Regions from separate parts of the Bacillus sp. AFS031507 genome, predicted to be linked through region 1. Evidence: predicted binding sites of a transcription regulator. Region 1 holds the regulator's gene; each other region holds the start of a gene.

Region 1 (10,484 bases):
TCTTGACCCGTAAACGTTGATTTACGCACAAACCATTCTTCCGGAATGAGATCTTTTCGTTTCCATCTATATAGCTGTCCATAGGATATTCCGGCCAATTCTAACAGGTCTTTCTTTGAGATTAACTCCTCGCTCATCATAAAAACCCCTTTCTAAAAACAATGTAACATAACACTGTTACGTATGTAAAGTGCAAATCATCTTCTAAACTCGACTAATTATCTTCCTACAAAAAAAAGAACCTTTCACTTATTTAGTGAAAAGCCCTTTAATATTAATGATTCTGCTTCTTTTTCTACAGTCGGCTAATTTTGCCATTTAACTCCTGTTCTCAAATGATTTCAACTAGTTTTTTGTAGTTGGAGCTTTTTCGTGCTACTCCCGATTCAATCGCTGCAGTTGAAACAGCTGCAGCCACTCGATCCCCCACACGAGAATCCAAGGCGTTAGGAATGATATACTCCGCACGAAGCTCCTTATCCGATACAAGACTTGAAATGGCGTAAGCTGCTGCAAGTTTCATTTCCTCCGTGATGTCGGTTGCCCTTACATCGAGAGCACCACGAAAGATTCCTGGAAAGGCGAGCACATTATTTACCTGATTAGGATAATCAGAACGGCCTGTACCGACTACTGCTGCACCTGCCGCAAGCGCTTCTTCCGGATAAATTTCAGGCACTGGATTTGCCATTGCAAAAACGATTGAATCTTTATTCATGGTCCTGACCATATCTCCCGTTAAAGCCTTTGGACCTGAGACACCAATAAAAATGTCGGTGTTTTTAATCGCGTCTTGAAGGGTTCCATGTATCCTGCCTAGGTTTGTTCTCTCTGCTATTTCTGCTTGCCGGTCGTTCATCCACTCTTCGCCTGGACAAAGAATTCCCTCCAGGCTTACTAACGTAATATTCTTAAAGCCCGCTTTTAATAAAAGCTTGGCAATCGCTATCCCTGCAGAACCAGCACCATTTAGAACAACCTTAACCTTATAGATACTTTTCTTCACAATTCTTAGCGCATTTAAAAGGGCTGCTAATACAACAATCGCTGTCCCATGCTGGTCATCATGAAAGACGGGAATGGTAAGTTCCTTTTTTAAGCGTTCTTCTATTTCAAAGCATCTTGGGGCGGCAATATCCTCCAAATTGATACCACCGAATGTTGGCTCTAATGCTTTAATAATATTGACAATCTCATCGACATCTTTTGTACCCAGGCAAAGCGGATAGGCATCAATCCCTGCAAATTGTTTAAATAAAACGGCCTTCCCCTCCATAACTGGCATAGCAGCCTCAGGACCAATGTCTCCTAACCCTAGGACAGCTGTTCCATCTGTTACAACAGCTACTAAATTACCCCTTCCAGTATGCTCAAAAGAAGCCTCACTATTTTTGGCTATGATCTTGCATGGCTCAGCCACTCCTGGCGTATAGGCTAAACTTAAATCATCGGCATTGTTCATTTCTACTTTACTGATGATGCTAATCTTACCTGCCAGCCTTTTGTGGAGCAGCACTGCCTGCTCTTTTATCTTGCTTTCATTCATTCCAACCTTCTCCTTTTTTCTAATCTAAGATCTAATAGTTAATTCAGGTGACAAGAATTCAATCCATACAATCAAAAAAGTCGGGCCGTGACAAACCGGCACCGCCCGATTTAGGAATATTAGCTTAATAATTTCAGCAAAAGAATAGCCAAAATAACAGTTGAAGCGCCCCCGATTCTTGTTGAAACTTGGGCAAATGGCATCAATGACATCCGATTGGAAGCGGAAAGAATTGCAACATCACCTGTTCCCCCTAAACCACTATGACAGCCTGTAACAATCGCGGAATCGACTGGGAACATCTTCATCAACTTACCTACAAAGTAGCCAGTAGTAATCATTGCCACTACCACAGCGGCACAAACAACCACATATCCTGGGGTTACAATTTTGACTACATCCTTAAGCGGAATATAAAGCATACCTAACCCCACCATTAATGGCCATGTTAAACTTGATGAGACAAATTTATATAAGTGATAAGCCCCTTGTTCCATTTTAGCTGGCATTACTTTTATACTCTTTACAACAGCTGCTGCAATAATCATTAACACTGGTCCAGGAATGCCTAGGAATTTATTCCCCAGTCCACCTAAGATAAAGAAACTACAGGCAATTAACAATCCTGCGCCCATAAGTGGGAAATCAACCGGCTTATCAATTGTTGATGCTTCTGTGATTCCATCGCCGCCTTTTGTCTTCACTAATACTCCATTACCTGTCAGATGCTTCTTTTTCTCCCCTAAGCGCGATAAAATCCCTGCACAAATGATCGCGACAATATTTCCAATCACCGCTGCAGGAATTAATTGCCCTACAAATGTTTCAGAAGATTTTCCGAGCACTTCTGCGTAGCCTAATGACAGCGGCAAAATTCCTTCTCCAATCCCACCACCGATAATTGGAACAACAATATAGAAAAGTGTGTGTTTCATGTCATATCCAAAAAGCAAACCTACTAGAACGCCTGCAGCAACAGATGCTATTGTTCCGACAATAAGCGGTACAAACATGCGTGTGAAGCCTTGAATCAGGACTCTGCGATTCATCCCTAGAATACTTCCTACTACTAAAGTAGAGATATATAGGTAAAGGAAATTGGATGTTTTCATCAACTGGGTAACCGCATTCATTCCAGTCGTGTTAATGACACTAAAATACACTAATATAGACGGAATCAAGAGTGCTAAAATAGCAGGGCCGCCGATATCCTTCAAAATCGGAATCCTCATACCAAGTTCCCCTAGTAAAATACCCATGACAATAATAACGGCAAAGCCGCCAATCATATCCGCTGGAAGCAGGTTATAGACGGCAGAAAAATAGACAACAGTTGCGATCACGATATAAAGCGGAAGTGGAACTACCCCTACTTTCATACTTCCAAATTTACCTAAAAGTCCTTTTTTCTCTTCCTTTTCCCCTGGAACAACCGTAAGCGGTTGCAACTTTCTAGCTGGCTCCATATGTTCATCCCCCTAACTCTTTATGTTTCTATCATATTTCCAATTAAACCGCTTTCATAGTTTATGTAAATTTAATAAGGTTTTTGTAAATAAAAAAAGTAAGCAGTTTTAGGCTGCTTACAAAAAGTTTTTGATAAGATGTTGTTTCAATCGATTAAATTCATGCTGGTATACGGGTCTTCCCACTGTACCGTAGATTACCTTAACGTCCAGGATTCCAATTTCCTTTAAAAAATTTAAATACTTACGAACCGACACTCGAGAAATCCCGACGACCTTCACCACGTCTTCTGTTGAAAAGGGGGTATTTTTTAACTCTTGAATCGTATCCCAAATTTGCTTAAGGGTATCTTTTGTCAATCCCTTTGGTAAATCTTCGATCACGGGCTTATCCTCTCGGTGCAGAATTTGATGGTCCAAAACGTCTTGGTTAATCACTTGTTGAGTTTGAATAAACTTGGTTTGATCCTTATATGCAACTAATGCTCTACTAAAGCGTTCAAATTCAAAAGGTTTAATTAAATAATCAACGGCTCCGTACCTTAAAGCCTTTTTAATCCGCTCCATATCTGATGCGGCTGAAATTATAATCACATCGGTCTCTTTCTCATTTTCACGAAGGTAGATTAACAGCTCTAGTCCTAGTTTCCCCGGCATAAATATATCCAATAAGATAAGATCGATTTCTAGCCTTTCAATATTCTTAATCGCCTCTTCCACGGATGCGGCCATTGCCATCAAGGTAAAACCATGAATTTGCTCAAGATAGCGTTTATTAAATTCTGCTACCATTGGATCATCTTCAACAATCATTACCCGAATCATTCTGGTCCCCCTCTCCTTCATATGGTATATACACGGTAAAAACGGTCCCTTTTCCTGGCTTTGATGAAAGAATTAATTCCCCTTCCAGCTTCTTAACCGCTTGCGAAACGAGATACAGTCCTAACCCCCTATTTTCACCGTTTGTGGAGAATCCTTTGTTAAAAATTTGGTTTTGCAGTTCTTCACTTATCCCTGCCCCCGTATCTTTTACTTCGATTGTTAAAATATCATCGCCATATTCGAATTCTATTGCTATTTTTTTAACCATACAACCATTCATAGCCTCGATGGCATTATCAATTAAATTGCCAACAATGGTTATGAGTTCGTGTGTCACATCAGAAACAGCGGGCTGCGGAAGAGGCTGCTCACAGGAAACTGATAACTCTGCCCCTGATTCCCTTGCATAACTCAACTTTCCAATTAAAAAGCCAGCTAATACAGGGTCCTTTATCTTTTTTGTCACAAAGCCAATTTCGCTATTTCGATGGTCAACCGTTTCACTGATATATTCGACCACTTTTTCATAATAACCTGTATGGACCATCCCCAAAATAACATGAAGTTTATTCATAAACTCATGGGCCTGAGCCCGGAGTGCGTCAGCATATATTCTAACTCCGGTCAGTTGTTCAGCGAGCACCTGTATTTCTGTTTTATCCCGAAAAGTAGCAATCGCGCCGACTACCTTATTACCAACGATCACAGGGACTCGGTTGGTTAAAATGGTCATCCCATTTATATTCTGTTCTTCATCCAATTCAGGTTTACCAGTTTTTAACAAATCACCCAAGCGAGTAGATGACATATATTCTTCGATATTTGTCCCCATCGGGTTATCTTGCAGGCCTGCTTTATCGAACAGCTTTAAGGCCGCTCGATTGACGAGTGTGATGTTAGACTGTTGATCAACTGCCACAATTCCCTCACGCACCGATTGAAGCATCGCGCTGCGTTCCTCTAATAATTTTGCAATCGCAAATGGCTCAAGCCCAAGTAGGATTTTTTTTATATATCTGGCTAAAATCACGGCCCCGAGAACACCGATTAAGATACCAATCATCGTCCCAATATATATCCCTATTCTGCTCTTATTGACGGCCGTTTCCACATTATCAAGAGAAATCCCAACGGCTACTGCCCCGATCTGTTTCCCAGTTGCATCCTTAATCGGCGTAAAAGAACGTAAAGAAGGTCCTAGAGCTCCTTTTGAAATAGATTCATGCTCTTTCCCTTTTAGTACCGGCCCTTCATCTCCACCCTTGAATTGTTTGCCAACTTCTTTGCTATCAGGATGGGATTTACGGATCCCCCTCATATCCATCACAACAATAAAGTAAACGTTTGTCACTTTTCTCATTTCATTCGCAAACGTTTGGATTTCCTTTACATCCTGTTCTCCACTCATCGCATCAATCACAAGCGGACTATGAGCAACCATTCGCGCCACATTTCTCGCCTTCTCAGCCTGACCTTTTTCCGTCTCCTTAGCAATTCTCGAACTGATAAGTAAATCTGTTATCAAAAGTGAAAAAGTAACCACCATACACACAAAGACAATAATTACCGTCTGTAAACTCCATCTTCCCTTTCTCATATTTCCCTCCATCTTTGAGAAGGCGACAGGCACCATTCTGATTTTCACCTGATGACATACTAACCAACAGGGTTAGTAAACGCAAAAAGGATGCAAAGCATTCTTATGAAAATACATTGCAGTCTAAAAGCTTTCTTTAACTTAGGCTGGTCTGAGGATTAATTTTCAAAGGAAGTTAACCATCCTTGCGAATGATGCCTTAACTTATGAGCAAAATAGCTCCTGCGATAATAGGGGTCAGGACCATCGCACTTTTTAATACAGGCTGCGGAGCAAGGGCTGTAAACTTAGCCCCGACATAGGAGCCAATCATCGTTCCTCCTACCACTTCAACTAACAGGGTTAAATTCAGGTATCCTTCTAAATAGTAGCCGATTCCTCCTGCTAAAGCGATTGGCAAAATAACGAGCATTGTTGTACCCACTGATTGTTTAAGCGAAAGTCCCATGATGACAAGCAATCCGATTTGAATGAACGGCGCAGCACCTATCCCAAATGTACCAGACAACAATCCGGTAACCAACCCGACGACTGCCGCTTTCTTAATGAGAACCAGGTTGCCAGGTTTCACTTTTTTGTTGTTTGCCTTTATTTTTTGAACAATAAATAAGCGTACAACCAGTATTACAGCCGACAAAAATAACATCCCTGCTGTTAACCAATGCAAAGAATGGATCGGAATCAAACTGGCTAGTTTTGAACCTAAATAGGAGGCAACTGCCCCAAATCCGCCTACGATTAAACCGGTTTTAATTGAGATATTTCCTTGACGAAAATGACTGTAGGCACCTGACATGCTCGTAAACACCATCGCTGCTAGTGATGTCCCTAACGCCATATGTATTGGTACTCCAAAAATAACTGTTAAGATGGCAATAATAAAGCCGGAGCCGCCCGCCCCAACAAATCCTAATAATATCCCAAGCACAAACATCGTCAGCACAATCGCCAACTTCATCCCCTCCGATTGCAAAACCCTAGATGTCCTTCTAGGAAATGTTAAAATTACTTACCTAAAAACGTGGTCATACCCACCGATTTAAAAAAGAAAAAAACTATCATTCATTATTGTACTAAAAATTTAAAAGGTATATCGGAATTATGCCCTAATTCCCAAAATTTGAAAGACTACCTCTAGTTTGAGATAGTCCTCCCTTAAAAGCTAGATTTTACTCGACCTAAACATGCACTGGTTGTTTTGCTTCTGCTAATGATAATAGGCGTTGTTTTATTTCCTCAACATTGACATTTTTTTGAGCTACCCCTGTTTCCATTGCAGCGTAAGCGACTGCAGCCGCTACTTGTGCTGCGACCCTAGGATCAAAAGGGTCTGGAATAACATGATCAGCATGAAGTTCTTCATCTGAAATTAATCCAGCAATTGCATATACCGCAGCAAGCTTCATTTCCTCGTTGATTTCCTTTGCACGGACATCTAAAGCACCGCGGAAAATACCTGGGAAAGCAAGCACATTATTAACCTGGTTTGGAAAATCAGATCGTCCTGTACCCACTACAAGTGCTCCTGCTTCTTTGGCCGCATCGGGCATAATTTCCGGTACAGGGTTGGCCATGGCAAAGATAATCGGGTTACGGTGCATAGAACCAACCATATCCTTTGTAACGGCCCCGGCTGCTGATACCCCCACAAACACATCTGCGTCAACGAGCGCATCGGCTAACGCTCCTTGTTTTTGCTCGCGATTTGTCATTCGCGCCATTTCATCTTTGAATCGATTCATTCCGAACGGGCGGCCTTCATAAATAATTCCTTTTGTATCGCATAAAATAACATCCTTCGCGCCCATATGCAGCAGGAGCTTAACAATTGCTACTCCAGCTGAACCTGCTCCGTTTACGGCAACACGAATATCTTTAATTTTTTTATCTGCTAATTTTAATGCGTTGATTAGACCAGCGGCTGTTACAATCGCGGTTCCATGCTGGTCATCATGAAAAACAGGAATCTCGCAGGCTTTGCGGAGGCGGTCTTCAATTTCAAAGCATTGCGGCGCAGCAATATCCTCCAAGTTCACTCCGCCAAATGTTGGTTCTAGCAGCTTGACGGTTTCTACGATCTGGTCTGTGTCAGTGGTGGCCAAGCAAATGGGAAAGGCATCAACATCTGCGAACGATTTGAATAACACGGCCTTTCCTTCCATCACAGGCATCGCAGCTTTTGGTCCAATGTTTCCAAGCCCCAGGACCGCTGTCCCATTGGATACCACTGCGACAAGATTGCCCTTCGAGGTATAATCATAGACTTTATTTTCGTCTGCATAAATGTCCAAACATGGCTCTGCCACACCGGGTGAATAGGCAAGGCTTAAATCTTTTGCATTATGTACTGCCACCTTAGAATAAATCCCAACCTTGCCTTGGTGTTCCTTGTGCATTTTTAACGCTTCATCTCGTAAAATTGACATTGAATTTCCCCCACTTCCCGGTTAGTAACCGCTTGCATTTTATCTACCTACATCTTAGTGCATAAGAAAGTATTTTTATAGATTATGTAATTAAAAAAAGCAGGGAGTTAATCATACAAAAGGCCTTCCACAAATTTTGTGGAAAGCCTTTTTAACTAATTATTCTTCATCTATTTCGACCGTTGGATAATGCTTTAAAAAGTAGACTAGCGATTGAAGCTCCACAGCCAAGTCAATATGATGGACCCTTATTAAGGGTGGAACATTTAACCTCGCTGGAGTGAAATTTAAGATCCCTTTTACATTCGCTTGGACCAGTCGATCGGTTATCATTTGTGCGGCAGGAGCCGGAACCGTTAATATCGCCACTGAAATATTAGTTTCTGATAACACCTTCTCTAAATCGTCCATAGGGTGAACAGGTACCTCGCGAATCATGGTTCCCATTTTGTCGGGATCCACATCGAAGGCGCATTCTATTTTTGTGTTATTATTTTTTAAAAAGTTATAGTTTAAAAAGGCAGTCCCAAGATTTCCGACTCCTATTAAGGCAACCTTAGTTAATTCATCCTGATCTAGGGTCTTTCGGAAGAAGGATATTAAGTAATTAACATTATACCCATAGCCCTTTTTTCCTAACGCACCGAAATAGGAAAAGTCGCGGCGAATCGTTGCTGAGTCTACCTTTACTGCTTCACTCAATTCCGCTGAAGAGACCCTTTGCTTGCCTGAACTTTGCAGGTTTTTTAGAAATCGATAATAGAGGGGCAGCCGTTTTGCTGTCGCCTGTGGTATTTTCGTTGTTTCATTACTCATAATCTCCCACACCCCATGAATGGTTTAGTTAAAAATTTATTTAACTCTTTCATCTCTTTTAAAATCACCGTTTTTACCGCCCGTTTTTTCGACAAGATACGTCGGTCCAATTACCATACCTTTATCAACGGCTTTACACATATCATAAACCGTTAAGGCACATGCGGATGCGGCTGTTAACGCTTCCATTTCTACACCTGTGTTCCCTTTCGTTTTAACGGCTGCAGCAATATATAATTGATAGTTCTCATCCTTATCCTGTTCCCAAGAGAAAGAAATATTAACACCTGTTAATGGAATCGGATGGCACATTGGAATCAAATCCCATGTCTTCTTTGCTGCCATGACAGCTGCTATCTGGGCCACAGCTAAGACATCGCCCTTCTTCATCTCATTATTAGTTATTTTATCATAAATTTCTTTACTAACGGTAATGCTGGAATGAGCAAGCGCCGTACGTGCCGTTTCCGGCTTATCACTGACGTCGACCATTTTTGCTCTGCCTTCTTCATTAAAATGCGTAAATTCTGCCATATAAAAAATCCTCCCATCAAATCATACACTATTTTTCCTTATATGTGTGTGAAACTTTGAACTATATATTACATTTTATGTCGGTTTAAGACTTCACTCCGCTAATATGGCGAGCAGTTTATTGCCGACATACCGGGAATAAGGTACACTAATCCTATGTAATAGAGGTGAATGAGAATGATTTTGCTACAGGTTAATCAATTACAAAAATATTATGGTGCTGACCTTATTTTATCGAATATTAAGCTCGAATTACAAACTCGGGACCGTGTTGCCCTTGTTGGACGCAATGGGGCGGGAAAATCGACATTATTGAAAATTATTGCCGGACACTTGTCGCATGATGGCGGAGAAATCATCAAGCCAAAAGAAGTGACGATTGGCTATTTAGCTCAAAATACTGGGTTAGAATCATCATTATCCATATGGGATGAAATGCTGACGGTTTTTGAACCGCTGCGATTGATGGAAAAACAACTCCGCACACTTGAAGAACAAATGGCTGATCCCCTCGTTTTTGGAGACAGTGGCAGGTACGAAAGAATCCTAAAAGAGTACGATCATCTTCAGGTCAAATTTAAAGAACTGGGAGGGTATCAGTATGAGGCAGAGATGCGCTCCGTCCTTCATGGGCTGAATTTCCATGATAAATCCTTGATGATATCTAGTTTAAGCGGCGGGCAGAAAACTCGTCTAGCCCTTGGTAAACTCTTGTTAACCAGGCCTGATATCCTAATATTGGATGAGCCCACAAACCACCTTGATATTGATACGCTTTCCTGGCTGGAGCAATATTTACAAAGTTATCATGGGGCGATTTTGATCGTTTCCCATGACCGCTATTTTTTAGATAAAGTTGTTACTCAAGTTTATGAAGTATCCCGTAAGCAAATCCAAAGGTTTACAGGCAACTATAGTACTTACCTTGATCAAAAGGCCGCAAATTATGAGCGTGATTTAAAGCTTTTCGAAAAACAACAGCAAGAGGTCGCGGATCTCCAAGACTTTATCAACCGGAATTTAGCGCGGGCATCGACAACCAAACGTGCCCAAAGCCGTCGTAAAAAGCTTGAAAAGATGGAGATGATGGATCGTCCATTAGGCGATGAAAAGTCTGCTTCCTTCACGTTTGAAATTGAAAAACAAAGCGGAAATGATGTTTTAACAGTGGATTCACTCGCTGTTGGGTACAAGGATGGTAAGGTTTCAGAGTCCATATCTTTCCGGGCCTATAAAGGTGAAAGTATCGCCTTGGTTGGACCGAATGGTATCGG
Region 2 (10,484 bases), on a different contig from region 1:
AATTTGTTCATCAAAACGCCCCTCCTTCATCGCAATCGCCATCCGCTGTTGGCTTTGTAGGGCAAATTGATCCTGTTCTTCTCTTGTAATCTGATATTTTTCCACCAGGTTTTCAGCTGTTATACCCATTGGCGGATCACCAATTTCCTTTGGTGACAGCTGCGATTTTCTGAAACTTGGCGGTGCAGGGCTGAACGGTTTTTCTGGTCGATCCATCAAATACGGGGCCCGGCTCATGCTTTCCGTCCCGCCGGCAATATAGACATCGCCATCCCCGGCACGTATGGCTTGGGCAGCAAGATTGATGGCATTGAGTCCGGATCCACATTGGCGGTCAACAGTTAAACCAGGCAACTCCATTGCTAACCCTGTCTGTAAGGCTGTTAATCTAGCAATATTTCCACCGCCAGATAAGACATTTCCAAATATAACATCGTCTATGATTTCCGGTTTAATTTTAGCGCGTTTAACGGCTTCTTTAATGACCTCTGCTCCCAATACATGGGCAGGAACACCAGCAAGTGCACTACCTTGCCTACCTATCGCTGTTCTGACGGCTGAAACGATGACTGCATCTCTTTTCATTACGCTATTCACCCCTAGGATTTGAATATTATTATTTTTCAGGATAAGTTTTGATTTTTTCCGTAGGCAGAACTCATTTAAGAGCTATTTATTAAATAAAATAGGATTCTATCCGTAGATTATTGTATTCAATCAGCGATTTTCATACTTCTATCAGCGAATCTGCTAATTCAATCGTCGAAGCTCATTTTGGTGACAATATCTACATTGCATGGGCCCCGCCATCCACAACAACGATATCTCCCGTCACAAAGTCCGACGCTGGTGCAGCTAGGAATAAGGCAACTCCTTTAAGATCATTATCGGTACCAAATTTCCTTAATGGTGTCCCTTCAAGAATGGCTTCTCCCCCTTGGTCAAGCAGCCCTTTTGACATTTTCGTCGGGAAAAAACCTGGAGCAATTGCATTTACATATATGCCACTAGGTCCCCACTTAACAGCTAAATCTTTAGTAAAAGTAATCACAGCCCCTTTACTAGAGTTATAGCCAATTGCATTCATATACTTTGGATTACTGCCCTTTAAACCAGCCACCGATGCAATGTTAATTATTTTTCCAGATTGTTGTTCGAGCATCACTTTTCCAACTGCTTGTGACATTAAGAACGTACCAGTAACATTGACATCCATTACTTTCTTCCATGCTTCGAGCGGCATTTCCTCGACCGGTGCTCCCCATGAGGCGCCACTATTATTTACAAGAATGTCAATTCTCCCAAATCGTTCCATTGTCCGCTCAACGACATTCTTAATATCCTCCGGGTTGGTGACATCACATTTTAAGGCGAAGCTCTCCACACCCAGTCTGTTTAAACCTTTGCTTACTTCCTTACACGCTTCCAATTTTCTTGAACAAACAACAACATTTGCACCCGCTTCCGCAAAGCCTTCTGCAATCTGCTGGCCAAGTCCCCTGCCGCCACCTGTTACAATTGCTACTTTACCCGTTAAATCAAACAACTCTTTCACATTCATTGATCGTTCCCCCTATTAAAAAGCGTCATTATTCATTGAGCCCTTTGACAACCGAAACTGGTGAAAAGCTTCCAGCGTATCCCTCAAATTTACAGACAACAACTAAATACTAACCAGTTGGTATGTAGATACCCATAATGATATCAAAATTTTCATAATATTCAACATCTAATTATTCGTCAATTTTTTCATTAATATATTAAAAACATATTAATTAAATAATCCAAAGCGTCGCTAATCATTAATAACCTGTTCACCTTCACCAACAATGTGAAGAAGTTATTCTACCAATAAAGAATAAGCTGCCTGTTCCTTCAAAAAACAAGCAGCTATTGGATACTTTTTTTCAAAATCTGAATCTCGTTAAATATAATTTTACTCATTCCAACTTTCCTCCGGTTATATCCTCTAAATGAATATAAACGGGTTTTAATCCAGGGGACACAAAAAACCCGAATAAGGGACTTTTTTTAAGTGTCCATTATTCGGGTTATAGTTCAGCAACAAGAAGGGTTTTTTCTTCTTGGTGCCGGGTCTAAATTTACTTAATGCAATTAATATTGGCGGTACAATACCTCACCTTTTAATACTTCATTTCCTTGTTGATTGACTGCTTGGACAGTAAAGCGCAAATTTTGATCCAGCTTTTCCTTAAGCGTCGCTTTCAGCGTAATTACATCATTCAAAAATACCATTCCTTTAAAACGGATCGAGTAATCCTGTACAAAGCCTTCTTCATAATAAGAAGTAAAAAGCTTTGCAAGGTTCCCCATTGTCCACATTCCATGGGCAATTATTCCTGGTAATCCCGCTTTTTTCGCCTCATCATCAATCGTGTGTATTGGGTTAAAGTCTCCTGATGCACCTGCATACTTGATTAAGTCAAGCCGCGATACAGGCGCCAGTTGAATTTCTTTGACCGATTCTCCAACTTGTAATTCAGAAAGAATACTCATCGTGCCAACACCTTCCTCACAGCTTCAGAGATGACAATCGTTGAGGATGAGCTAAAAATTAAAGCGCCGGATAGATCCTCGCCGTAATTTTCCACAACCAGGAATCCCATCTCCCCAAAGTTCCCTTTTTTCTCAAAGTAGCTTTTTACTTTGGTATAACAGTAAATTGTTTCGCCAACCTTTAATGGCCGCTTGTAATGAAATGTTTGTTCTCCGTGGATTAAACCTTTATTGGGAAGATTTAATCCTTCGATGACACCATAATCAAAAGTTCTTGGAAAGGTAGGAGGTGCAATGTTGGCTTTGTTTCTTGAATTTCTTCCAGTTTCTTCATCAAAATAAATGGGATGAAGGTCACCAATCGCCTCCGCAAATTTTTTGACGGCTCCTCTTTCAACGTCATTTTTAACTTTGTTTGATTGTTTGCCTATCTGGTCTTTAAACAATTCATCTTCACCTCACCTAATTAACATTTTGGTCCGCCGGCAACATAGATAACTTGACCATTCACGAACGATGATTTTTCATCAGCAAAGAAGGCTACTGTATTGGCAATGTCTTCTGGCTTGCCACTTCTGCCGACTGGAATATGTGCCACACTCGCTTGAATTAATTGCTCAAATGGAATGCCGATTCTGGCAGCGGTTTCCTTCGTCATCTCTGTTTCAATAAATCCAGGCGCCACTGAGTTTACTGTAATCCCATATCTTCCCAACTCAATTGCGAGTGTTTTTGTAAAGCCCTGCAAGCCGGCCTTTGCCGCCGCATAATTAGCTTGACCGCGATTTCCAAGTGCTGATGTCGAAGAAATATTGATGATACGCCCATATTTATTTTCGACCATATATTTTTGAGCAGCACGGGCCGCATTGAATGATCCTTTTAAGTGCACATCCATAACGGTCTCCCAATCTGAATCAGTCATTTTAAAAAATAGATTATCGCGGATTACCCCGGCATTATTCACGAGGATATCTACGGAGCCAAATTCCTCATAAACCTCTTTCATGGCATCTTCAACCTGCTCGGCATCAACCACGTTTGCAACTTTTGAATAAACGTCATAACCTTTTTCTTTTAATTCACTGGTTGTTTCACTTAACGCTTCTTCGTTCAAATCTATTAAAGCTACCTTTGCTCCTTCTTGTGCAAAAAGCTCGACAATCCCTTTGCCGATTCCACGGCTTCCACCCGTAACAAAAGCAACTTTTCCCGTAAATCTGCCTGCCATTTCTATTCCTCCTGAGTTTAATAAATTTATAGATTGCGCTTACATTTATTTTCTTACACGTATTGGCCGATCTTCACATGACCTTTAATCAGGTTACGTGCGATAATCATTCGTTGGATTTCGTCTGTGCCGTCGTAAATTCTCCATAGTCTGGCTTCACGATACCAGCGCTCAATTGGTAATTCTCTTGTATACCCCATCCCGCCGTGAATTTGAAGGACACGGTCGACGACATTGTTGCCCATATTTGCACCATATAATTTTGCCATCGATGCTACGTGTCGATTATCTTCCCCATGATCTAGAGTAAAGGCAGCGTTCAAGACTAGCCATCTTGCCGCTTCAATTTCAACCGCAGAATCTGCGATTTGCCATTGGATTGCTTGTCTTTCGGCAATGGGTTTCCCAAATGTAACCCGTTCCTTGGCATAATCAATCGCCATTTGCAGCAAGCGTTCTGCGGCACCGACTGCTCTTGCCCCAACAACCCAGCGTGCAAACCCAATCCACTCGAGACCAAGATTATAGCCCTTGTGTAATTCACCAAGGATATTTTCCTCCGGAACACGGACATTATCAAAAACTAAGCCGGCTGGACCCCATTCTCCCATTGTATGTATATACTCTGATTTCCAGCCCATATCGCGATCGACAATAAAGCATGTAACCCCTTCGCGGCCTTGTGTTGATTGATGTCGTTCTTTATCCGTAATCGCTATCGCCATAACGAAGTCCGCTTCGTTTCCGCCGGTAATAAACGTTTTTTCACCATTTAGAACCCATTCACTGCCGTCTTTCACTGCTGTCATTTTGATATTTCTGGTATCGGAACCAGCTCCTGGCTCGGTCATTGCAAAACAAGACTTTTTCTCGCCATTAATCGTCGGAAGTAAGTATTTTTTCTTTTGTTCTTCATTACCATAGTAAAGAATATTATCTGCTCCACCGCCGAACTGGAATGGGACAAAGGTTTTTGAAACTTCCATTAACACAATTGCCATCATCATTTGACCAAGATCTGCACCACCATATTCCTCTGGAGTGTTAATTCCCCAAAAACCAGCTTCCTTTGCTTTAAGTTGCAGCTCTTTTAGTTTACTTGCAGGAAGACTCGGTTTACCTTCTCGTTCATTGCGGAGTACATCGTTTTCAAGGGGAATAAGTTCTTTTTCTACGAATCTTCTAATTGTTTTTTGTACCATTTTTTGTTCATCAGTCAATCGTAAATACATACCATTCACTCCATTCTTATTCTTAACATCAAATTTAATGCCGTTAAAATATAATATGCTGAACCGTTTGTAGGCATACCTACCGGTTGGTATGTTAACTTTATTTTATTCCGAACTTTCAGATAATACAAGTTAATATTTTCCTAATAAAAAAAATTCTCTAGCAATGGCGCCAAAGAATTTTTTGTTAACTATACATGACTAATTACTTTTCTTGCTGCCCGCTCTCTCAAGGTGGAAATGGTAAGTGAACTTCCAAGCCAAAATAGGAGACCTAGAATGATACTAAAAATCCAATTTTCACTGGTTTCCAATGTTATTAAAACTGTTATTACACAAATGATTCCACCAATCATTCCATATATGGAGCCTCTAGCAATATTTGTTGCTTTCATAGTCCCCGAGGCAATTCCCACCATAATAACGGCTGTCAGCATAACGGCTGGAAAAGCGGCAAAAATACCGGCAAGAATCTTCCATGGGGAAATAATAGTTATAAGATAACTTAGGGAGACTGCTGCCCCACCTAGTAAAAACCGAATAAATAAGTCTTTTTTATTCATGTTGTCCACCTTTTTCATTTAATGAGATGTAATGAATACAACAACAATTGATACAGTAAACCAACAAGCCATTGCATGGAGGATTCCTTTTTTCCAACCTATCTTAGGAAGCAGATAGCCTGCGAGGATGGCGACAAGAATATTGATTGCCATTCCAAAAATGGCTCCTTTAGATAACATGATCGAATGGGTAATAAGCTGACCGCCGTGAAAATCAAGACCAATGGTGAGTAATGCTGCCAGGTAATCAGCAGGAAATGCAGCAAATATTCCCCCAGCTTTCTCCCCTAACTTCTTTGCTACGACAGTACAGGCAACTACAGCAAGACCTCCCAATAGGAATCGAAGAAGCAGTCCGCCAAGTGATAAACTAACCATTTTAAATTCGCCTCTTTTATTGTTTTGACATGCAGTTAAAAAATTATTTGCTTTGTGAATTAAATCACAATCATTCGATGTATTCATTTTAACTCATTTCCATGACTATGCATGTGAACGTTTTATTAACGTTTTTGAAGAGATTTCTCATTAATTTCAAGTTTGATGACTATTTTCCTGTCATTTTACAAAAGATAATAGTGATATTCATTTGAATATCGTCGTTTCAAATCCTTTGATGAGGTGATTTTAGATGAGTTATAAAGACCATTTAGATCCGCACTCAGAGCTCTTTCACCAACATACGACGCGACCAAAACGTCAAAATTCACAAGTGAATGGGCAAACTCAAGTGACGCACAACACGATCATCTTAAGGAGCAATGCCAAGGCCCACCGTTGGGTTTAGGCAAAGAAACGAGTAATGGCAGCATAACAATTACTGTCATTAGAAATGACCTTTTCTCGAATAGCAATTTCGAGAAAAGGTTTTTCTTTTTCTAAGTAATTTGTTATTACAATATTGATAATGTTTGTTCCAAAAGATATCATAAAATCTATTAAGAAAAAAAACGGGAGTGGAACATGACATGTTTGATGACTTTACAATTAGAGATGCCGATATGTGTGATTTGCCTGTAATTGTTGATATATACAATACAACCATAGCAAGTAGGATGGTTACAGCCGATCTTGAACCAATATCAGTAGAAAACAGAGTTCAATGGTTTAACGAACATTCATCAACCTTTCGTCCATTATGGGTTGTAGAAAACCAAGGAGAAATCTGCGCATGGGTTAGTTTCCAATCTTTTTACGGCAGGCCTGCCTATAATGCGACTGCAGAAATTAGTATCTATATTCATCCCGACTTTCGAGGTCGGAAACTTGGTAAATATTTAATCCAAAAAGCAATCGATGCCTGTCCAAGTCTGCAAATCAAAACCTTACTTGGTTTTATTTTTGGTCATAATGAACCTAGCATTAAACTTTTCTCAAGTTTTGGATTTGAAAAATGGGCACAGCTTCCGAATGTGGCTGAGCTGGATGGCATTGAACGTGATCTAATTATCCTTGGAAAAAGACTCTTCTAAAAATCTTGAAATCGAAGAACAGATTGCTTATGGAATACACTCCATAAGCCTTTTCCATGTAGGCAATCAGATAATAATGTAGCAAAAGTTTTTATAGTTATTAATATTTCAAGCGTTGCATTATTCCAAAATAATGGATTATCTAGTACTATAGACTAAGGAGTAATAAATACTCACTACTCCTTGTTTTTAATAAACTTTATTCCTTGAATAGAACTGGAGATTTCCATGAATAAAATAAAGATCATCATCCTCTACTTTTTTACAAGTATTATTTGGATATATGGGTCCAATTATGTAATCGAACAATATGTGCCTTCTTCACTTATTGAGTTGGTGTTAAGGTCAAAAGAGATCTTTTATGTTGCCATGACTGGAGGGTTCATTTATTTCTTCATTAGTAAAAAAGAGGAGTTAGATGTTTCCCAGGAAGATCAGAAACGTCTATCTACTTTAATCAATTCAATGGTTGATTTTGTTAACTTTAAAGACGGTGAAGGCAGATGGATTGAAGCAAATGAATTTGGTTTACAATTGTTTCAGCTTGAGAATGTCGATTATCGGGGGAAAAAGGATTCGGAATTAGCCGAGTATACAGACTTTTACGGTGATGCTCTCAGATTTTGTGAAACTTCTGATGAAGAAGCTTGGATTAATCGAGAAATCACTCGAATAGAGGAAGTCCTTACTGTTCCAGATGGATCAGTAAAAATATTTGACACGATTAAAGTACCACTATTTCACGAAGATGGCAGTCGACAAGGTTTGGTCATCATTGGACGTGATATTACCGAAAAAAAGGAAATGGCCTTAAAATTAGCAGAGAGTCAGCAACAATATAAGTCATTATTTGAATACAGTCCAGATATTGTTTATATGATGGATTTAGGCGGAACTATTACCAATTTAAACCCACAGTATGATGTCATTACAGGCTTCAAACGGGAAGAAGCGATTGGGAAAAATGTAAAACAATTATTACCGAAAAGGTATAAACGATATCTTCCAAAGTTCATTTCCACTGTTGTGGAAGAAATAAAACCGGTCATGTATGAGCTGGATATACCACATGCAAACGGGAATCGGATTATCTTACAATGTACTTCCCTTCCGATCATTATTAATGGAAATATCGCTGGAATTATTGGCTATGGCAGTGATGTGACCACCTTAAGGGATGCAGAAGAACGTCTTCGCAGGACAGAAAAGCTATCAATCGTTGGTGAATTATCTGCCAGCGTTGCCCATGAAATTCGGAATCCGCTGACGTCATTAAAAGGATTTGTCCAACTTTTACAAATGGAAGATGAGAAGCATCAATTTTTTTATCAAATTATGCTCGACGAATTAAATCGTATCAATGACATTGTTGGTGAGCTTTTGTTATTGGCAAAACCTCAGCTATTAAAATATACCAAAGCAGATCTTCAGAAGCTTTTAATGGATGTCATTTCATTATTAAACACCGAAGCCAGTTTATATAATGTTCAAATTGATTCTCTTTTTCCAAAAAACGACATATGGATTGAATGCGAACCAAATCAACTCAAGCAATTGTTTATCAATGTGATTAAAAATTCGATTGAAGCAAGCCAAAATGGTGGAACAGTCTCTATTGTTCTAGAGCAATTAGAACAAAGTCATGTGTTAATTACCATTAAAGACACTGGCTGCGGTATTTCAAAAGAGAGATTAGAGAAAATTGGAGAACCCTTCTACTCTTCTAAAGAAAAAGGGACCGGGTTAGGTTTAACGGTTAGTTTCAAGATTGTTCAATCACATCAGGGAACCATCCGTTTTGAAAGCCAGAAAAAACAAGGGACATCTGTTCAAATTTCCTTACCGGTCAAGCAAAAGGACCTTAAGAAAATTAAGCACTCTATACCTGAAAAAGTGGAAAACAACTAGGATTAGCTCGTCTATTATGACGGGCTTTTCTTTTTCGTCCGATTTCGGAAAAAAGCAATAATTAATAACACGGAAGGAATGATGATTTGAAAAGGCCAATGTAAATAAGTGGGTACAATTACTAGCCCTTCCTTTATATGTTCCGCATAATTAGATGCAATGGTAATGGATGCAAATAAGACGATCATTCCAATTGGAAACCCAAGCTTACGTTGGTTTGAAATTTGAAAGATATCCGCAGCACCAGCAACTGCAGCATAATAGTAGATTGCAATCTTAAAAAAACCCCCAATAACTAGATAGAGCATAAATAATACATCGAGACGTTCGATAAAATCGGCAATTTGGATTCTCCCTATTGTGGTTAATAAGGGGAAATTGGATCGACGGAAGAGTTCCACACCCAAAACAGAAATATTTACTACAACTGTAATAGTAATATTTATTCCGCTTAATATCATTCCACTTAAACAGACTATTTTAGCCTTCTTTTTATCATTTATGAACGGGAGCAGCATCGTAAAGACGACCATTTCTCCAAAAGGAAAGTTGATGGTTTGACTTAAAAATGTTTTTATTACTGGTTTCAACCCATTCTCTAAGATTGGTTTTAGATTTCCCAAATGAATTAACCCAGAAAAGGTAATTAACATCATTCCTAATATCGCCGTCAGGTAGACAACCCCAAAGTAAATTTCGCCAACTCGGGCTAAGACTTCAAACCCTTTATGGATTGCATAGATAATGGTAATAATCATCAAGCTATTGATAACAAATAACGGAGTACTATTATAAATAGTCGTTGTTAATAACTCTCCAAAATCTCGCAATACCCTTGATGCACAATAAATAAAATAGACTATATATAATAATCCTATAAAACGTCCCAGCCACTTTCCAGTTATTTTTTGAACATAACTCGTTAAGGGCAGGTCAGGATAATATATATATAATTTGTAATAAATAAAAAAGATCATGATACCGCCAGTTAAACCGAGCAAAATGGCTATCCAAGCATCCTGTTTTGCATCTGATGCAATCCCCACAAGAATAGCACTTCCCATTTCAAACAATACGACCAGGACGAACAATTGGGTTGCACTTATTTTCGCCTTTTCCATCTACGATTGTCCCCCCTTAAACAGGGTTATTTATTTAAGCAGAGCTAGTTTGTTTCTTCCTATTAAGAAAAAAAGCAATGATTAGTAAGATAGAGGGGATGATGATTTGAAAAGGCCAAGACAAATAAATCGGCACAATAACGAGCCCCTCCTTGAGAAATTCTGCAATATTAGATGCAATCGTTATTGATGAAAATAAAACGATCATTCCAATTGGAAACCCCAGCTTACGTTGGTTTTTAAATTGAAAGATATCAGCAGCCCCGGCCACTGCAGCATAATAATAAATGGAAATTTTAAAGAAACCACCAATGATTAAATAGAGCATAAATAATACATCTAAACGTTCGATAAAATCCGCAATTTGGATTCTTCCTACTGTGGTTAATAAGGGGAAAGTGGACCGCTGAAAGAGACCTGCACCCAAAACAGAAATATTT
Region 3 (10,484 bases), on a different contig from region 1:
GTCAAAAGCATAATGGAATATCAATTACTTGGTGTGACCGAACAAGTTTCGATAAATGAAAGCTTTGGCCGCTTTTTATCGAAGGATTTGATCGCAACTAGCGATGTGCCCCATTTTGACCGTGCACCGTATGATGGCTTTGCTGTTAGGTCAATCGATACACGTGAGGCTTCGCTATCCAATGTAGTTGAATTTGAAGTGGTCGATCACATCGGCGCAGGAATGGTTTCTACTAAAGTAATAGGAGAGCACCAAGCTGTTAGGATTATGACTGGCGCAATGATGCCAGTAGGAACAGATGCTGTCGTTATGTTTGAGGTGGCTAAGGCCTACGAAAAGAATGGAATCCCATATATGTCCATTAAACGCAGCTTTAAAAAGGGTGATAACGTTTCGTTCAGTGGTGAAGATGCCAAGCAGGGTGAAGTTTTGGTGAAAAAAGGAACATTGATAAATCCTGGAATTCAAGCCATGCTTGCAACATTTGGATATGAACGAGTGTCCGTTGCGAAAAAGCCACGTGTTGGTTTGTTTGCAACAGGGACAGAGCTTTTAGAAGTAAATGAAGCCTTGGTTCCAGGAAAAATTCGTAATAGTAATTCACATATGATTGCAGCCCAAATTGAAAGAGCGGGAGGCATTGTTCACTATTTTGGAAAGCTTCCTGATGAATTTGACACTTGCTTTGAAGCAGTCCAAAAAGCAATAAATGAAGTAGACTTATTAATTACCACCGGTGGGGTTTCAGTTGGGGATTTTGATTATCTGCCTGCTATTTATGAAAAGCTTGGGGCAGAGGTTTTCTTTAATAAAGTTGCCATGCGGCCTGGAAGTGTGACGACGGTTGCACAGCACAATGGGAAGCTTCTCTTTGGGCTTTCGGGTAATCCTTCGGCTTGTTATGTAGGCTTTGAATTGTTTGCCCGCCCAATTATCCGTAGGATGCTTTTTTCAGAAAAACCTCACCTTCGTAAAGAGCAAGCACTTTTAGAAGTCGATTTTCCTAAAGCCAATCCATTTACAAGGTTTGTCCGAAGTTCTACGTTTATAGATGCGGGAAGACTAAAGGCAACACCGAGTGGACTTGACAAGTCTAACATTATTATGAGCCTTTCTGGAGCAAATTCGTTGATGATTCTTCCAGGCGGAACTAGAGGCTTTACAGCCGGAAGTGAAGTGGACGTCCTCCTGCTTGAAGACCAGGTTGGCAGTTTGTGGCCGTGGTAAAGCCTGTCGTCTTTCAGGTGGTTGGTTATCAAAATAGTGGTAAAACCACGATAACAGCCAAACTAATCGAAGACTTAGTAAAAAAAGGACTTAAAACAGTTACGATTAAGCATCATGGTCATGGAGGCAGGCTTGCAGCCCTGCCGCAGAAAGATACAGAAAAACATCTAAATGCAGGTGCACTTGCCTCGATTGTTGAAGGAGATGGAAGTTTAATGTTACAGGCTGACAATTTCTATCCATCACTAGAAGATCAGATCGAGTTAATGAAATTCTTTCATCCAGATGTAATATTAATCGAAGGTTATAAGTTAAAGTCTTTCCCGAAGTTACTGCTATTAAGAGATGAAAGGGACCTTTCTTTGTTAGATACCGTAAGTAATGTTTCTGCTATTGTATATTGGAAGGAAGAAATGCAGGAGCAAATCACATCAAGAATCAAAGTGCCCAGCTTTCATATCAACGATGAAGGTGCATTAATCTGGACTGCGCAAGTACTTCAGGAGCATGTTCATAATATTGATCAAAAAAGTTAATAAAATTGTCAAATCTGTTACTTTTATCACAGCTTGAAATATGGATATACTCTACAATACAAATTAGGGGATATAATGTTTGTTAAAATAGAATTATGGGTCTTTAATGGAAATACAGCAATCACTCATCAGATAACCGACCTAGAGAAGATTGAAGTTACCTAGTAGATGATATAGATTTGATGTACTTCCATTTTAACCTAAACAAATTTGTCACAAAAAGAAGGCGGAGTCCTTCTTTTTACTGTAATTATGTGATGTGTTTCACTTATTTTTCCGCTTAGCTGGCTTATATTTAGGTTAGTCAAGGAAGAGGAGTGAAAATGATGAAGTTATTTTTACCGAAACAACATGGTGCATGGGCAATGCTAATCATCCCTTTTTGGCTTGGTGTCATTGAAGGAGGGTTTATGTGGAAGCATGTCCCATTTTTCTTTGGATGGCTCCTATTATACTTGGCGACCTATCCGATGCTTCTTTTATTTAAAAAGAAAAAACTTCAGTTTTATACTAAATGGACACTTGTATATATGATTCCATCCCTATTACTTTTACTTATTCCTCTTTTGGAAAGACCAACGATTTTTTATTTTGGTCTACTAATGATTCCGTTTTTTATAATAAATGCTTACTTTACTTCCAAAAATCAAGACCGTGCTTCTATGAATGACATCTCTGCTATTTTTGCCTTTTCAATTGCTGGATTAGCAAGCAGTTATTTAGGACACGGTGTTATGAACATAGAGACACTTGTTTTCGCCTTTGTAACTTCGGTCCTGTTTTTTGTGGGCTGTACTTTTTATGTCAAAACAATGATTAGGGAGAAGAAGAATACCCAATTTAAATGGATTTCATGGATTTCCCATTTTCTTTTAGTGGCAGTGTGGTTCGGAGTTGGCTTTTGGATCGTTGCAATAGCATTTATCCCAAGTCTTCTGAGAGCTATTATATTTTATGGGAAACCACTATCGCCAAAACAAATTGGCATTTACGAAATAATAAATTCAGCTATATTCTTTACGATCATGGCGATTCAAATAATCTTATTAAAATAAGAGCTATGTTACACTTGGCTGATTTCCGCTCCAATCAACATGTGCCAAAATCAGCAATGAGCTTTAACATAGCCATTAAAATAAAAAAATCGGTCGATATGACCGATTTTTTTTGCTTTATTTTAAGTTGTTTGCCAGCAGCAATTCTAATCAACTTTACAGATTTCGGTTGGACAATCTTCACAATCAATTTCTCGTTTTAAATACTCTAAATCATGAATAGTAATTGTTCCTTTATCTATTGACAGGATACCGGCCTTACGTAAATCACTCAACAAGCGATTTACTACTTCTCTTGATGTACCACAAAAATTGGCTAACTCTTGATTGGTTAGTGGTAATTCAATTAATATTCCTTTATTGGTTTTAATTCCATAACTATTGGTAATTCGAATAAGTGTGGAATAAAGAGCCCCTTTTTTTCCATGAAGAACCAAATCACGAAACTTGGTTTGTGTTTTTCGATATTGCTGACTCATCCACTTTATGAATTCAAATGAGAGTGCCAGATTTTGTGAGAGTTTTTCTTCAAGCGTGTCTTTCATAATAACGGCTACTTCACCACTCTCGACAACACGTGCACTTAATAAATATCTTGAAGAAGGGGAAAATAAGTTTAATTCACCAACAAAATCACCACGCGAGCACATTCTTAACGTAAGTTCTCTTCCATCAGGGATGATCTTGCTGATTTGAAGTATGCCACTTTGAACAATATACAATTCATCGGCTACAGATCCTTCTTGAAATAAAAAGGTACCTTTTTCAACTTTTTTTATATGGTGAACGGTATCTAAAAGATGGGACAGTGTTACCGGCATTTCTTTTACTGACTGCATACTCATAACCACCTTTAAAGGTACGAATTCAATGCTCATTTGATTTTAAAAAATGACAGTCAAGGTTAAATTTGCTAGATAATACTATAATTATATTGTTAACAAAGAATAATTAGCAACAAATGTGCGATAAGTTCATACAATCGTCAAAAATTTGTTTAATCTTTACGTATTTCTTAGGAAATAATGTCGACTCATAAGATAATTTGCAAGAAATTCCAATAATGACAACCCGTTAAAGGGTAATAATAAGGAATGTGAAGCAAAGGAGGGAAAAGAATGGGCCAAAATCGTCAGTTTAAGTCAGGGAGTAAAGCCCCAAATAATGGTGTTTATATTGAAGTTGGAGATACTGGAAGCAATGTTAATAATCCCAAAAAAATAAGGCTAAAAGCAGGAGATGCATTTCCTGAGACTTCAAATGATGAACGTGTTTGGACATATCAGCGGAAACCATGAATAAATAAGGAAAAGGTCATCCATGGGGTGGCTTTTTCTTTTGCCTGAACCTAGGCGTCAGTAGGCAATTTTTGCCGATATTCTTCTTTGCAAAAATTTACTTTTTATATAGGAAGTTTTATAATAAAAGAAAAGGTCAGAATTGGTCAAAGAGGGTGTGGTAAAAAATGGACATGAATCGAATGACTGAAAGGTTACAAAAGGGGCTAATGGATGCTCAGTCGCTGGCTATCAAAAAAAATCATCAAGAGATTGATGAACCCCATTTGTTTTTATGTTTAATGGACCAAGAAGATAGTCTCATTTCTTCTATATTAGAAAAGTCAGGTATCCCTCCCGAAAAAATTAGAAAGAACCTTAATGAGGCTCTTGCTAAAAAACCAGAGGTTACAGGAAGTGGGGTTGAACAAGGAAAACTTTATATCACAGCCAAGCTGCAAAAACTTTTTGTCAGTGCCGAGGAGTTTGCCAAAAAGTTTTCTGATGAGTATTTATCAGTTGAACATATTCTGTTAGCTGCAGTATACGCGAAGGATTCAGAAATGCGAAGGCTTTTACAAAACGTTGGAATTCAACCAGACAAAGTTTTGCAAGCAATTAAAGAAATTAGGGGGAACCAAAGAGTGACATCACAAAATCCAGAAGCAGGATACGAAGCACTAAAAAAATATGGACGGGATCTTGTTGCTGAGGTTAAAGAAGGAAAAATGGATCCAGTTATTGGCCGTGATTCTGAAATCCGCAATGTAATTCGGATATTATCAAGGAAAACAAAGAATAATCCTGTTTTAATCGGTGAACCTGGTGTAGGGAAAACCGCTATTGTGGAAGGGTTGGCACAAAGGATAGTTAGGAAGGATGTACCGGAAGGACTTAAGGATAAAACAATTTTCTCATTGGATATGAGTGCGTTAATTGCTGGAGCCAAATTTAGAGGTGAGTTTGAAGAAAGATTGAAAGCAGTCCTAAATGAAATCAAAAAAAGTGAAGGACGAATATTGTTATTTATTGATGAAATTCACACGATAGTAGGAGCCGGTAAGACGGAAGGCGCGATGGATGCAGGCAATATGTTAAAACCAATGCTTGCCCGTGGTGAACTTCATTGTATTGGAGCAACTACTCTAGATGAGCACCGAAAATATATCGAAAAGGATCCAGCGCTTGAACGTAGATTTCAGCAGGTACTGGTCCAAGAACCAAACGTTGAAGATACCATTTCAATCTTAAGAGGGCTAAAAGAACGATATGAAGTGCATCACGGTGTTAAAATTCATGACCATGCCTTGGTTGCTGCCGCCACATTATCTGATCGTTATATCACCGATCGTTTTTTGCCTGATAAAGCAATTGATCTAGTCGATGAGGCTTGTGCTTTAATACGTACTGAAATAGATTCAATGCCTACCGAATTAGATGAAGTAACACGCAGGGTAATGCAATTGGAAATTGAAGAAGCTGCCTTAAGTAAAGAGGTTGATGACGGAAGCAAGTTGAGGCTGGAGGCTCTCCTAAAAGAACTAGCTGATTTAAAAGAAACAGCCAATGAAATGAAGGCAAAATGGCTTCAAGAGAAACAAAGTATACAGAAATTGCAGGAGAAAAGGGAACAACTGGAAAAACTTCGCAGGGAGCTGCAACAAGCTGAAGATAAATACGATTTAAACCGAGCGGCAGAGCTTCGCCACGGTCAAATTCCGTTAGCAGAAAAAGAGCTAAAGGAACTCGAAAGGGCAACTGCTAAGGACGAACGTATACTTCGTGAAGAAGTGACTGGAGAAGAAATCTCCAATATCGTATCAAGATGGACAGGAATACCTCTTTCTAAACTAGTAGAAGGGGAGAGAGAAAAGCTGTTAAAATTGGAATCCATCCTACACGAAAGAGTCATCGGTCAGAATGAGGCAGTAAATTTGGTGGCAGATGCAGTACTCAGGGCTCGTGCTGGAATTAAGGATCCTAAGCGACCAATTGGATCGTTTTTATTTTTAGGCCCGACAGGTGTTGGGAAAACGGAGCTTGCGAAAGCATTGGCCGAGTCTTTATTCGACAGTGAGGAACATATTATACGTATCGATATGTCTGAATATATGGAGAAGCATGCTGTTTCCCGCCTAATTGGAGCCCCTCCAGGCTATATTGGCTATGAAGAAGGAGGACAGTTGACGGAAGCAGTAAGGAGAAGACCATATTCTGTTGTTTTAATGGATGAAATTGAAAAAGCTCATCCTGAGGTATTTAACATTCTCTTACAAGCGCTTGATGACGGAAGAATTACTGACTCAAAAGGGCGTGTCGTTGACTTTAAAAATACAGTTATTATTATGACTTCTAATATTGGCTCACATTTTTTACTAGAACGAAGTGAAACCGAGGTTGAAATCTCTGAAGCGGTAAGGGAGAAAGTGATGAGTCAATTACGGGGACATTTCCGTCCTGAGTTTTTAAATCGAATTGATGAAACGATCCTCTTTAAGCCGCTATCATTGGACGAAATTAAGAATATCGTTGTCAAAATGATGAAAGAACTTCAAGATCGGTTAAAGCATCAACAAATTGATATAATCATTAATGAGGAAGCAAAAGAATTCATTGCCGTAAATGGATTTGATCCAATTTATGGGGCAAGGCCTTTAAAACGATTTATTCAAAGAAACATTGAAACCAAGCTAGCCCGTGAAATAATCGCTGGCAAGTTACATGATCAGTCAAGAGTGGAAATAAATATTAACGACGGTCAAATTACTTTATCGGTTTATTAAATTCCTATAGAAAAAAAGGTCATCCATTTGATAGGATGACCTTTTTCTTAATGTTTTGTCGCAGGCTCGTTAGGAATTATTGCAGCAGCAATGTAAATCAAAATCGTTACCCCAACTGAAGCAATAGCAGCAGGCATAAATTCATATTTAGCACCTGCAGTCATTGCACTTACTACATATGTAAGCATTTGCACTAAAAGAAATGACCAGAAAAAGGTCCAAAAAAATCGCACTATTTTTCACCTCTAACCTATTTTACATCTTAATTTATATTATCATATGATTCTGAAATGATAAAGTGAAACTTACACCAGTGGTAAGTAATACCATTCAGGCTTTTCCGAGCATTTTCCATTTTTTAATGGGGGGCCACTGATTTTCCAGATGAGCTTAATAAAAATAGGCTAACCCCCCTTTCATCTTTAATAAGACGGCATACAATACTGTGAGGAAATATGTAAAAGGAGATTTATCTATGGAGAATCGTAATTTTCAGATGGATACCCAATGGAATATTATTCACTACCCTGAAAAGCCTACCGGATTTGGGATCTTAATAATTGGAGATGAAAGACATTTTGTCGATGAAAGTAAATGCTTTTGGACACAAAATGAAGGAAGGTTAGCCATTGTTAACCAGCTCAAAGAAAAAGGGTATACCATTTTTTCCTCAAATCTATATGGGCGAAACTGGGGGAGCAATAATGCAGTTGAGCTTGCCGAGAGGTTATACCAGCATGTGATAAGAAGTGAAATACTTAATAACAAAATCCATATCTTAGCCGAAGGTATGGGGGCACTGGTTGCCACAAGTTTAATGGAGAAAATGAAAGGGCGGATACGGTCAATTATTCTGCTCAACCCCATTATTTCCTTGAAAAGCTATCTTGAACAAGAAAAGGAACATAAATTCTTTTATAAAAAGTTAATGAGGGAATTAGTAGCAGCGCATCAAATGGACCAACAAGTACTCGAAAACCATATTTTTAGTATGGATGATAAAATAAATCTTCAATTTGGATGTCCAGTTAAAATTATTCATGTCCTGTCAGGGGGGAAATCGTATAACCAATCTAAAGTGTATCCTCAAATAATCAGTAATTCAGAAATAAACCCTACTTTCATTCTTCCTGAAAAAAAACAACAGCTTGGCCAAATGATGTTAAAGTTTTTCAACAAACATGAAACGATCCTCTAGGCTAGGCTGGTCCTCCCCAAAAAGAAATAATTCCTTAGCGATACGCATAGGATTCATTAAGGTAAGTATGGGGAGGAATAATTTATGGACAAGGCAATTATATTTGGGATGTTTGACTTTGTTGGTTTTCATGTTGGCAAAAACCTGCTGAATAAGGGAATAGAGGTCATTGGCGTTCATATAGATGAGTTTGATAATATAGATTTTCTTGATGAAAAAAGACTTGAAGTTGGTCGAAATGCAAACTTTCTGGAAAAATCGTTATTCGATTTGGAGAATAGTCCTAGAGAAGACATAAGTAATACAAGGCTTATATTTTCGATATATGATTTATTTATGCTTAAAAAGGAACAAATTTTACAAAATGAAGAGGTAACAAAGCCGATAATTCAGTATATAGAGGACAATAACAAAAATGCGAATATCGTTTTTATTCTTCCAATTCAAATGCTTACCAGAACATTTAGGGGAAAAGAAATTGAGGGATTCCTAAGTAAGATAAACGGATTAGTAAAGAATACACAGATATTGTATTTACCTGCTATTTATGGTCCATGGCAGCCGTTAGCTTTTTTGTTTCAACAAGCTATTGTTTCCAAATTTAAAAAGACAGATATAACTCATGAAGAACGGGAATGGACAAACGATGTCATTTTTGTTGATGATGCCATAGAATCAATCTTAGAAATCATAGAGAAAGCAAAACCTGGCAGTTATTTGATTGAAAGTGGAAGTGATGACCAATGGATCAGATGTGCTTCTTACCTAAAAATCGATGAAAGTCAGGCTCGGTTAAGTAACTTATCATCAATACAAGATGATCTTCCAGTATTAAAAGTAACAGTAAGAAAGGTTACCCCAATTTCAGCTTCTATCCTGGCACAAATGGAACATGTGAAGCGATTGTATGATAATCGTTTATAAGGCACTTGGCATACTGTTTGAAAGAATCATGAAATATATGACCATAAAAAAAAGATCCAGATGTGTTGTGGTGTTAAAATTGTCTTTTCATTTATTTGTTGAAAGGTTAGAATAAAATTGGAAAAAGCAGTCATAGAATTATTTTCCTTTGTTCTATAAATTAATAATGTAAAGGAAACGTGTTATAGAAATGGCAACAGTACAAAGGAGATGCATGAAATGATAAACCGTTTCGGAATCATACTTTTATGCCTTTTTTTGCTTGGTGCCTGCGGAGCTACAAAACCTACAGGTAAAATAAAAAAGGTTGGATTGTTAGTACCCGAAACGGTCAATGACCAAGTATGGGGGACGAAGGGCTTTAAAGGTTTGTTAAAGATACAGTCAAAATTTGATGTGGATGTGTTTTATAAAGAAGGGATGAATTCAGAAGCAGTTGTCGAACGTGCAGTAGAAGAGTTTGACCAAAAAGGAGTAAATCTAATATTCGGCCATGGGTCTGAATATGCTGAATACTTTAATAATCTTTCTAAGGATTATCCTGATATTCATTTTATTAGTTTTAATGGTGATGCTAAAAACAAAAACACAACTAGTCTGAATTTTAAAGCACACGCGATGGGTTTTTTTGGAGGAATGGTAGCTGCACATATGTCAAAAGCACAAAATGTCGGTGTTATAGCTGCATATGAATGGCAGCCAGAGATTGAGGGCTTCTATCAGGGGGCTTTGGCTGAAAATAAAAACACGAATGTTAGTATAGAATATGTAGGAAATTGGGATGATGAAATAAAAGCCGTTCAATTAGCAAATGACATGATGGAAAAGGGAATTGATGTGATTTATCCTGCTGGTGACGGGTTTAATGTGCCAGTAATAGAAACGGTAAAGGAACACGGCATGTATGTAATCGGTTACGTTTCGGACCAATCTGATTTAGGTGAATCTACGGTATTAACAAGTACCATACAGCAGGTAGACATTTTATATGAAAAGGTTGCAGATCTATACAATAAAGGGGAACTAAAGACAGGAAACCTTTCCTATGATTTTCAAGACAATGTTATTTCACTTGGTAAATTTAGTCCTCATGTAAACAAAGAATTCATTCAGAAGATAAACAATCAAATTGAAGATTATAAAAAAACAGGAAACTTGCCAAAATGAAAAATTGAAGGAGTACATATGAACAGTCAAGATAAAACATTTCAATTTATGCAGATCGCGATGAAATACTTACCAGAAGCAAAGGAACAATTGGACACGGCTGGTGTGGAATTATCAATGGAATTAATCGAGCCATTCATGAATCTTTTTACAAAGGTCATGCAAGAAGCATATGAACTCGGTCTAGCTGAAGGTCGAAAAGAACTATAAAGAGGAAGTAAGCTCTCGAATAGGGGGCTTATTTATTTTTTTTGCTATGTTAAGGATTATTGTTGATTTTACAGCCAAGTTGATTGGAGCGAAGCGCCTGAAGCGTA

The links. Region 1 encodes Rex, which represses fermentation and respiration genes when NADH is low (regulators of the CRP and FNR family bind a similar motif). Its sites were predicted from a motif close to TTGTGAAATATTTCACAA; they were not measured.
Region 2: the regulator Rex is predicted to act here: its motif matches at 5,974-5,991, upstream of COE25_RS21005 (DUF3147 family protein).
Region 3: the regulator Rex is predicted to act here: its motif matches at 2,016-2,033, upstream of COE25_RS12370 (YwiC-like family protein).

Annotation. Positions count from the first base shown of each region.
Region 1 is NZ_NUOW01000035.1:4,114-14,597, reverse strand. Features, by position in the region: gene COE25_RS25115 (YhbD family protein) at 1-137, opposite strand, end outside; gene COE25_RS25110 (NAD(P)-dependent malic enzyme) at 332-1,546, opposite strand; gene COE25_RS25105 (2-hydroxycarboxylate transporter family protein) at 1,666-3,012, opposite strand; gene COE25_RS25100 (response regulator) at 3,130-3,837, opposite strand; gene dcuS (DcuS/MalK family sensor histidine kinase) at 3,815-5,434, opposite strand; gene COE25_RS25090 (sulfite exporter TauE/SafE family protein) at 5,634-6,386, opposite strand; gene ystJ (NADP-dependent malic enzyme) at 6,613-7,860, opposite strand; gene COE25_RS25080 (redox-sensing transcriptional repressor Rex) at 8,020-8,676, opposite strand; gene moaC (cyclic pyranopterin monophosphate synthase MoaC) at 8,713-9,210, opposite strand; gene COE25_RS25070 (ABC-F family ATP-binding cassette domain-containing protein) at 9,388-10,484, shown strand, end outside.
Region 2 is NZ_NUOW01000024.1:184,227-194,710, forward strand. Features, by position in the region: gene COE25_RS20970 (thiolase family protein) at 1-585, opposite strand, end outside; gene COE25_RS20975 (SDR family oxidoreductase) at 788-1,561, opposite strand; gene COE25_RS20980 (MaoC family dehydratase) at 2,116-2,517, opposite strand; gene COE25_RS20985 (MaoC family dehydratase N-terminal domain-containing protein) at 2,514-2,963, opposite strand; gene COE25_RS20990 (beta-ketoacyl-ACP reductase) at 2,984-3,748, opposite strand; gene COE25_RS20995 (acyl-CoA dehydrogenase family protein) at 3,802-4,980, opposite strand; gene COE25_RS21000 (DUF3147 family protein) at 5,172-5,543, opposite strand; gene COE25_RS21005 (DUF3147 family protein) at 5,562-5,921, opposite strand; gene COE25_RS21010 (YpzG family protein) at 6,175-6,330, shown strand; gene COE25_RS21015 (GNAT family N-acetyltransferase) at 6,512-7,015, shown strand; gene COE25_RS21020 (PAS domain S-box protein) at 7,244-8,923, shown strand; gene COE25_RS21025 (GerAB/ArcD/ProY family transporter) at 8,938-10,044, opposite strand; gene COE25_RS21030 (GerAB/ArcD/ProY family transporter) at 10,079-10,484, opposite strand, start outside.
Region 3 is NZ_NUOW01000012.1:218,097-228,580, forward strand. Features, by position in the region: gene COE25_RS12360 (molybdopterin molybdotransferase MoeA) at 1-1,227, shown strand, start outside; gene mobB (molybdopterin-guanine dinucleotide biosynthesis protein B) at 1,215-1,763, shown strand; gene COE25_RS12370 (YwiC-like family protein) at 2,087-2,818, shown strand; gene COE25_RS12375 (Crp/Fnr family transcriptional regulator) at 2,965-3,657, opposite strand; gene COE25_RS12380 (YjzC family protein) at 3,937-4,116, shown strand; gene clpB (ATP-dependent chaperone ClpB) at 4,284-6,878, shown strand; gene COE25_RS12390 (YjzD family protein) at 6,926-7,111, opposite strand; gene COE25_RS12395 (lipase family protein) at 7,354-8,076, shown strand; gene COE25_RS12400 (Rossmann-fold NAD(P)-binding domain-containing protein) at 8,161-9,000, shown strand; gene COE25_RS12405 (BMP family ABC transporter substrate-binding protein) at 9,220-10,167, shown strand; gene COE25_RS12410 (ComZ family protein) at 10,186-10,377, shown strand.